DNA from 2 places in the Sphingomonas sp. 4RDLI-65 genome. Region 2 is predicted to be linked to the other one. Evidence: riboswitches for the same ligand, from Rfam matches in the RefSeq annotation. Region 2 holds a riboswitch; the other holds the start of a gene.

Region 1 (4,376 bases), on a different contig from region 2:
TCCGTCCCTCGCCTCGGCGTTCGTTCTGCGAATGGAAGGGCGAAGCACGCTATTGGCATGTCGAGATTGGCGGACAGGTCTTCAACGACGTCGCGTGGAGCTATCCCAATCCCACGCCAGCGTTCGCGATCCTGCGCAATCACGTCGCCTTCTACGCGGCCCCGTTCGATCTGTGCACGGTCGACGGCGAGCGCGTCCGCCCACAGCCGGGCGGCTTTTACGGCGGGTGGATCACCTCAGACCTCGCCGGCCCGTTCAAGGGCATACCGGGCAGCATGGGATGGTGACCGCCATGCTGCCACCCGGCCTGTCCGACTGGCGTGAGGCGCCGCGCGTCCGCGCCATGAACGAGATGCTGCTGGCGTCGGACGCACGATACGTGCTGTGCTGGCTCCAGCAGGCGTTGCGCGCACGGGACAATCCGGTGATCGATGCCGCCGTCCGGCTCGGCAATGCGCTCGGCGTGCCGGTGCTCGTCTATCACGGCGTGCGCGAGGACTATCCCTACGCGTCGGACCGGCTGCATCATTTCATCCTTGGCGCGAGCCGGGACGTCGCCATCGGCTGCCGCGAGCGTGGGCTCGCCTGCGTCCAGCACGTCGATCGTGAAGGCCGCCGCGAAAAGGGCCTCGTCTACCGCCTATGTGCCGACGCCGCGGCGCTTGTCGTGGAGGATCAGCCGACCTTCGTCGCGCGCTGGCAGGTCGATCGCGTGGCGGCGCAGATCGCCGTGCCCGTCTACGCGGTCACTGCGGCGTGCTTGGTCCCGCCCGCGGTGCTCGGCGACGATGTGAGCAGCCGGTCGGCGTTCCTGCGGCGCCATGAGCCGGCGCGTGCGGACTGGACGGACTCGCAGGACGAGGCGACCGAACTCGCACCCTTCGATGGCGCGCTGCCGTTCACACCCGATCGGCTTGAAGACATCGACCTGGATGCACTGGTCGCCGGTCTGGCCATCGACCACAGCCTTCCGGTGAGCCCAGCCTTTCCTGCGGGTCGCGCGGCCGCCGAGGCCCGCCTGCTCCGCCTGACCCAGGATGTGCTGCCCAGCTACGCCACTGCCCGCAACGACGCGATGCGCCCGGAAGGCGCCAGCGGTCTCTCCGCCTACCTCCATTTCGGCATATTGGGTCCGCGCGAGGTCATGCGGGCCGTAAATGCCGCCCCGGCGGGCGCCAAGCACACGATGAAATTCGCCGACGAACTACTCGGCTGGCGCGAATGGTTCCACTACCAAGCCCGCGCGCTCAATACACCCGAGACTTACGATCGCGTAGCAGCATGGGCGCGCAACACACTGGCAGACCATGCGAACGATCCAAGGCCGGACGTGGAAGATTTGTCGGCATTGTTGCGCGGCGAGACCCGCGACGAAACCTGGAACGCCTGCCAGCGTCAGTTCGTCCGCTTCGGCTGGATGCACAACAATCTGCGGATGTACTGGGCTAAGCGCCTGATCGCGATGACCCCCGATCCCGAGACGGCATGGGCGACGGCGTGTTACCTGAACGACCGGCTGAGCCTCGACGGTCGCGATCCGTCGACCTACGGCAACATCGCCGCGATGTTTGGCGGCGCGCCCGGCGATCGCGAGCGTCCTGTCTACGGCCGTGTCGCCACCCGCGGCGATGGCTCTACCCGAGGCCGCGACGGCGGTGCCGAGTGGCTCGCCGCCGCTGCATCGCGGCAGGGACCGGCCATCGCGATACCCGCCGATCTGCCCCGCGACCGGTATCTCAAACCCGGCAAGGCTCGTTGAAGCGCCGCCACGAGCTGCCTTCAAGCCGCGTCTGCCACGAGGTCCAGATTATCCACCGATAGCTGTTTCCACGCGCCGTCCGATAGCCTAGACGGCGCGGATCCCCGGGGGGCCGCTTATGCGCGGCTGAGAGGTGGGCTGCAGCCCATGACCCGCTGAACCTGATCCGGCTGAAACCGGCGTAGGGAGGGTTGGCGGCACGTCCGTCGTCCCTCCGTGTGGAGTGGACCTGAGACGATGCCGGCTGTGATTTCGTGCGACAAGATGATGGTTCGGTGCAGCGCACTGGCGCTGGCCGCGGGGCTGCTGGCAGTCCCCGCTGCCGCGTGGGCGCAACAAGTGACCGCAGACCCGGCGGATATCCGCGTGATCGGGCACCGCGATCCCGAGGGGCTGTTGCCCGATCAGACCGATCCCAAGGCCGTAAGCGCGATTTCCGCCGACTTCATCGTCAAGCAGGCACCGACGCTCAACGCGTTTCAGCTCGTGAACCTGTTGCCGGGCGCGAACGTCGCGTCAAGCGATCCCTACGGCCTGTCGACGAGCTCGAGCCTGACGTTGCGCGGGCTGGGACAGGACCAGATCGGCGTCTTGCTCGAGGGGTCGCCGCAGAACGACATCGGCTATTATTACGCCTATCCGTCGCAGTTCGCCGATGCCGAGAACGTGAAGCAGATCGCGTTGGCGCAAGGCTCGGTCGACATCGATTCGCCGACGGTCGGCGGGGCAGGCGGGCTCCTGTCGCTGACGCTCGACGATCCCAAGGCGACGCGGCAGGGCCTCGTCGATCTCTCGCTCGGCTCGTATGATCTGCGGCGCGTGTTCGTTCGGGTCGATACGGGCACGATCGGGAATACGGGCCTCAAAGCGTTCGTGTCCTATTCGAACACCCGCGCGGACAATTGGCGCGGCGCAGGCTATGATACGCGCCAGCACGTCGACGCCAAGCTGCTGCGCGAATGGGGTAACGGCAACCGCGCCAGCCTGGCGCTGTCGTACAATGACGGGAATACGTCGGCCTATCCCAGCCCGACGCTCGCCGACTGGCAAGCGCAGGGCCGCGGGTTCAACCATGACGCGCGCTATACCGCGGGGAACACCAATTACTGGCGGCTCTACCGCGCGCCGTTCCGCAACCTCTACGCCTCGGCGCCGGTGCATGTGACGCTGAACGACCGCCTGACGCTCGACAGCACGACTTACCTCCAGTTCGGCTATGGCAATTCGCCCTACGGCACCGAACTCGCCACCACCGGCAATTTCCTCGGGAGCGAGGAACTGGCGCAGCCGATCGCGCTGCCCGGCGCGGTCGACGGCGTCGCGACGGTGCTTGGCAATTACACCGGCGACCAGATGCGTACCGGCAATGTCAGCAAGCTGACGCTGCAGGCGGGCATACACCGGATCACCGCGGGCCTGTGGTTCGACTATGGTACGGACCGGGTCGCCCAGACCTACACCGCAGTCGACGCCGACGGCGACCCGACCGACCGGTGGGGATATCGCAGCAAGGCGATCCGAACCGCCGATGGCCGCCTGCTCGCCTATGAGAACCAGCGGACCGTCACGGTGACGAAGGCCTTCTTCCTGGCCGACAGCATCGCGCTTGGGCCGCGCCTGACGGTCGATGCAGGCTTCAAGGGCGTCAACCTGCTCCGCAACGGTCGCAACTATCTGCCCGGGCCGCAGACCCGCGTCCGCAAGGACAGCTTTGCCGCCTTGCCACGCGCCGCCATCCATTATGCGCTGGATGATCGCCAGCAGATATTCGCCAACGTCACGACCAATTTCCGCACGCCCAACGAATTCACGCTCTACGACAGCTACGCGGGCGGCGTGGTGTCGACGCGCGGCACGGACGCGCTGAAGAACGAATATTCGGTCTCGCAGGAACTGGGCTATCGCTATATCGGCCCAAGCCTGTCGTTATCGGCGACTGGTTTCCACTATAAATTCCGCAACCGGCAGCTGGCGACAGTGGTCGACGTCGGCGGCGCGCAGGTCAATTCGACGCTGAACGCCGGCGGGCAGACCAGCTGGGGCGTCGATGCGGAGATCGATTATCGCCCGGCAAAGGGTGTCAGCGTCTATGTCTCCGGCGAATATCTGCGCGCGCGGATCGACGACGATCTACCGGTTGGCGGAGACTATCTGCCGACCCGCGGCAAGCGGGCTGTGTCGAGCCCGACCGTGCAGATCGGCGGTGGCGGCACCTATGACGACGGGCGCCTGTTCGGCAGCATCGCCGGCAAATATGTCGGCCGCCAATATGCGACGTTCATGAACGACGAGAGCATCAAGGGTTATGCGACGCTCGACCTGTCGGTCGGCCTGCACCTGGCCGACTGGATCGACGGCAAGCGCACCGATCTGCGCATCAACGCGATCAACGTGACCGACCCGCACGTCCTGGCCGGCGTCCAGTCGGTCAGTACCAACGCCCGCGATGTCGTCGGGCGCGGCGGCACGGTCATTTCGGGCTCTGCGCCGGCCTATTATATCGGCAGCGGTGCGGCGGTGATCGCGACCGTGTCGCGCGGCTTCTGAGCGTGACGGAAGTTGCAGACGCCACCACCGGGCATCTGGTTCACGGCATGGGCACCGAGCTGGAGACGCC
Region 2 (4,376 bases):
GCTGGCAGGTAGATCTCGCTGCCTTTTTCACGGAATTTTTCGCTCATGTCGGCCATGCCCTTTTCCGCATCGGCATGGCTGCCCTTGGCGAAGATCGCTCGGTCGGTGTCGGTTTGATCGACGTCTGCGGCCAGGAACGTGTCAGCCGGGCTGTTCTGCTTGGCCGCGAAATTTCGCACCTCCTGCGTGATCTTCATCGAGCAGAATTTTGGGCCGCACATCGAGCAGAAGTGGGCGGTCTTGGCACCCTCCGCTGGCAACGTCTGGTCGTGGTATTGTTCGGCCGTGTCCGGGTCGAGGGAGAGGTTGAACTGGTCTCTCCAGCGGAACTCGAACCTTGCGCGGGACAGGGCGTCGTCGCGCATCTGGGCGGCGGGGTGGCCTTTGGCGAGGTCGGCGGCGTGGGCGGCTAGTTTGTAGGTTACGACGCCGACCTTTACGTCGTCGCGGTCGGGGAGGCCTAGATGCTCTTTCGGCGTGACGTAGCAGAGCATTGCGGTGCCGTACCAGCCGATCATCGCGGCGCCGATGCCGCTGGTGATGTGGTCGTAGCCGGGGGCTATGTCGGTGGTGAGCGGCCCTAGCGTGTAGAAAGGTGCCTCTCCACACACTTCGAGTTGCTTGTCCATGTTCTCCTTGATCTTGTGCATGGGCACGTGGCCGGGGCCTTCGATCATGACCTGGACGTCGCTCTTCCATGCTCGATGCGTAAGTTCGCCTAGCGTGTAGAGTTCGCTGAACTGGGCTTCGTCGTTGGCGTCGGCGATGCTGCCGGGGCGCAGGCCGTCGCCGAGGCTGTAGGCGATGTCGTACGCCTTCATGATCTCGGTGATCTCGTCGAAGCGCTCGTAGAGGAAGCTCTCCTTGTGGTGGCTGAGGCACCATTTCGCCATGATCGAGCCGCCGCGCGAGACGATGCCGGTGACGCGTTTCGCGGTCATCGGGATGTAGGCGAGGCGGACGCCGGCGTGGATCGTAAAGTAATCGACGCCCTGCTCGGCCTGTTCGATCAGCGTGTCGCGGAAGATCTCCCAGGTGAGGTCTTCGGCGACGCCGCCGACCTTTTCGAGCGCCTGGTAGATGGGGACGGTGCCGATCGGGACCGGCGAGTTGCGGAGGATCCATTCGCGGGTGTCGTGGATGTTGCGGCCGGTGCTGAGGTCCATCACCGTGTCGGCGCCCCAGCGGATCGACCAGACGAGCTTGTCGACTTCGGCGGCGACGTTACTGGCGACCGCGCTGTTGCCGATGTTGGCGTTGATCTTGACCAGGAAGTTGCGGCCGATCGCCATCGGTTCGGATTCGGGGTGGTTGATGTTGTTGGGGATGATCGCGCGGCCGCGGGCGATCTCGTCGCGGACGAATTCCGGGGTTACGAAGTCGGGGATCTGGGCACCGAAGCTTTCGCCATCGCGCTTGTAGTCTTTGAGCATGGCGCGGCCGAGGTTTTCTCGGGTGGCGACGTATTCCATTTCGGGGGTGATGATGCCGCGGCGGGCGTAGTGCATCTGGCTGACGTTGTGGCCGGGTTTGGCGCGGAGGGGGCGCTTGATGGTGGCGGGGAACTGGGGGACGCCGCCGGAGCGGTCCGGGCCGAGCTGGCCGTTGTCTTCGGGGCGGAGTTCTCGGGCTTCGTAGGATTCTACGTCGCCTCTTGCTTCGATCCAGGCGCGGCGGAGTTGGGGGAGGCCGGCGTTGATGTCGATCGTCGCGCGTGGGTCGGTGTAGGGGCCGCTGGTGTCGTAGACGCGCAGGGGGGGCTCGCTGCACGACGGGTCGAGGACGATCTCTCGCATGGCGACGCGGACGTCGGGGCTGGAGGGGACCGCTACGTGGATTTTCCGGGAGCCTCGGATCGGGCCGGTGGTTACGCCGATATCTGCTGTCGGGGTGCGTGCTTCGATGTCGGCCATGCGCTTGCTCCTAAAGGTCTCGGAGCAAGGATTGCGGTTCTGTGGCGACCGCTCCCTCCCTCCGCCGGTATCAACCGGATCAGGTTCAGCGGGTCGAAGGCTCCTGCCTTCCTCTCAAGCGCGGATAAGCGCTCCCCCGGGGTGGGGTGAGCATAGGCGGCTTGGGGTCGGGTGCAATGGGAAATTTGGCGGTCGTTGAGAGCGAGGGCAGTGATTATTGCACGCTCGATAAGGCTTCACCCCGGCGAAGGCCGGGGCCCAATTGGGGGACGGCGATAACGACGCGATGTGCTTCGTTATATCCACCTTGCCAATTGGGCCCCGGCCTTCGCCGGGGTGGTGGTAGCGCGGGTGGTGGGTTTCTGACGGTGAGCGCACGCTTTCGGAAGCTAAAAAGGCCGCTGCCCCCGGTTTGGGGCAGCGGCCTTTTCGACGTGTATAAGTGATCGCATCCCCTCGCCCGTTCGTGCTGAGCGTAGTCGAAGCACCTGGGTTTGGGACTTACCCTTCGACTTCGCTCGGGGCGAACGGGAGGTGGAAGGCGCTTCTACCTCAGAATCTAAACGACACCGTCCCGCGCAGGCTGTGCCAGCGCAGATAGTCGTCGCTGCGGCGGAAGCTGGTGCCGCTGGTGTTGGGGGCGATCAGGAAGGGGTTGTTGGCGAGCAATACCGGGCTGCCCGCGAGCGTCTGCCCGGCGGTGACGCGGACGCGGGCGTCGTTGTCCTGATATTGGTGGAACATGTATTCCATGCCGATCGAGATGTTCTTGGTCAGCTTCTGTTCGATGCCGCCGCCGCCGAGGATGCCCCACTGGTTCTTCGAGCCGGTCGCCGCGAACGCGTTGGCGGTGTTGGTGGTGAAGAACAGATTGTCGATCTTGGCATAGCCGGCGCCGAACGTGCCGTAGAACAGCGTCGTGTTGACCGCATAGCCGGCGCGGCCGCGGACCGAGGCTTCCCAGTCGACCTTGCGCGCCATCGTGTAGCTGGCGGGGGTGGTCGAGAAGCCGGAGGTGCTGTCGGTGATGTCGGTCTTGCCGAATTCGCCGACGACGCCGACGACGATGTTGCCGCGCTGTGCGTCGAAGCCGGCGCGGCCGTAATAGGCCCAGCCGTCATCGTCGTTGCGGCAGCCATAGGCCGCGGCGCCGGTGCGCGCGGAGCCGTTGCAGAAGCCCGGCGAGAAGGCGTTGGCGCCGGTGATCGTGTTGACGTTCTCGTTGAAATTGCCATCGCCGTTGCGATCGAACAGGATCGACGAGCCGACGTCGTTGGGCTGCACGTCGTAGCCGCCGGCCGCACCGATGTAGACGCCCGAGAACGGACGATCCTCGGTCACTTCCTGCGCGGCGGCGGGAACGGCAAAAATGCCCGCGGTGGCGAGGCCGGCGAGCATGGTGAGCGTCGTGAAGTTTTTCATGGTCGTTCCCCAAACGAGGATCGCGGCGCTCCTGAATGCGCCGCGATCCGAGGTTTCTGATTTAGTCGGTGGCTGCGATCACGCGTTGGCGCCGCTGGTCCGCAGTGAATCGAGGCGGTTGTTGGTCCCGTTAGGGAAGAAGCCCCCGCCGATCTTTGCGGTGTTGGTCAGGTAGACGATGTTGTGCACCTGAGCGACCGAGCGGCTGTACGCCAGGCCGTTGGCATCGGTGGGCACGATGTTCGAGATCGTCGGATCCGACCCGGTGATGCCCTGATCGTCGTCGCCGATCACACCCGTCGTCGCATTGTCGACGGTGCCGTCGAGGCTGTCGCGTGCGTTGCTGATCTGGTTGGCGGCGGTAATCAGCGACGGGATCGGGTTCGGCGTCTGCAGCCCCTTGCGGTACAGGATCGTGCGGATGAGCCCTGCGTGATACGCCTCTGCCGCGAGGATGCCGGCGGCCGCCTCGAGATAGGTCTTGTTGGCGATCAGCGGTGCTGCGCCCTTGTAGGCCGAGACGCCGACGTCCTCGAAGATGTACGCGCCGAGCAGGAAGCTGTTGTCGTCGGCATAGGGGTTGAACACACCCGTTGCACCGATGACACCGGCTGCGCGGGCGGCCGCGGTGAACGCACCCGGCGCGGCTGCCGTGCCGACCGAGATGTCGATCGCGGGCTGGGCGACGGCGGCGGTGCCGAGGGCCGAGCGCAGAAAGGCGACGTGTGCGATTTCGTCGATCGCGATTTCGCGCGCATATTCACGGACGACGGTGTCCTGGAACGGCACCTGTGCACCGCCGGTGACCGCACCCTGCGTACCGATGCCGGTCAACAGGCTGGCGTTCAGGCCGACGCCGAATGCCGCGAACGCGTAGAACTGCGCCTCGAGATATTCGAGGTTCAGTGCGACGTTGAGCACATCGGCATCGTTGAGCGCCGCTGCCGGGGTCGGCGTAGGAGTCGGTGCGGGCGCGAGATCGGAATCGTCGTTGCCGCATGCCGCAAGCAGGCTTGCACCACCGATAGCGAGAGCCGAGCC

The links. A riboswitch is a leader RNA that binds a small molecule or an ion and turns the genes downstream of it on or off. The one in region 2 is predicted to bind thiamine pyrophosphate.
Region 1: linked by a shared signal. The riboswitch ahead of VH567_RS09035 (TonB-dependent receptor) and the one ahead of thiC (phosphomethylpyrimidine synthase ThiC) in region 2 are both predicted to bind thiamine pyrophosphate.

Annotation. Positions count from the first base shown of each region.
Region 1 covers NZ_JBCEBT010000003.1:138,438-142,813, forward strand. Annotated here, with positions in the region: gene VH567_RS09025 (DUF427 domain-containing protein) at 1-287, shown strand, start outside; gene VH567_RS09030 (deoxyribodipyrimidine photo-lyase) at 281-1,759, shown strand; TPP riboswitch at 1,855-1,964, shown strand; gene VH567_RS09035 (TonB-dependent receptor) at 1,997-4,306, shown strand; gene VH567_RS09040 (phosphotransferase enzyme family protein) at 4,354-4,376, shown strand, end outside.
Region 2 covers NZ_JBCEBT010000002.1:345,985-350,360, reverse strand. Annotated here, with positions in the region: gene thiC (phosphomethylpyrimidine synthase ThiC) at 1-1,913, opposite strand, end outside; TPP riboswitch at 1,953-2,062, opposite strand; gene VH567_RS06600 (outer membrane protein) at 2,466-3,335, opposite strand; gene VH567_RS06595 (ferritin-like domain-containing protein) at 3,414-4,376, opposite strand, start outside.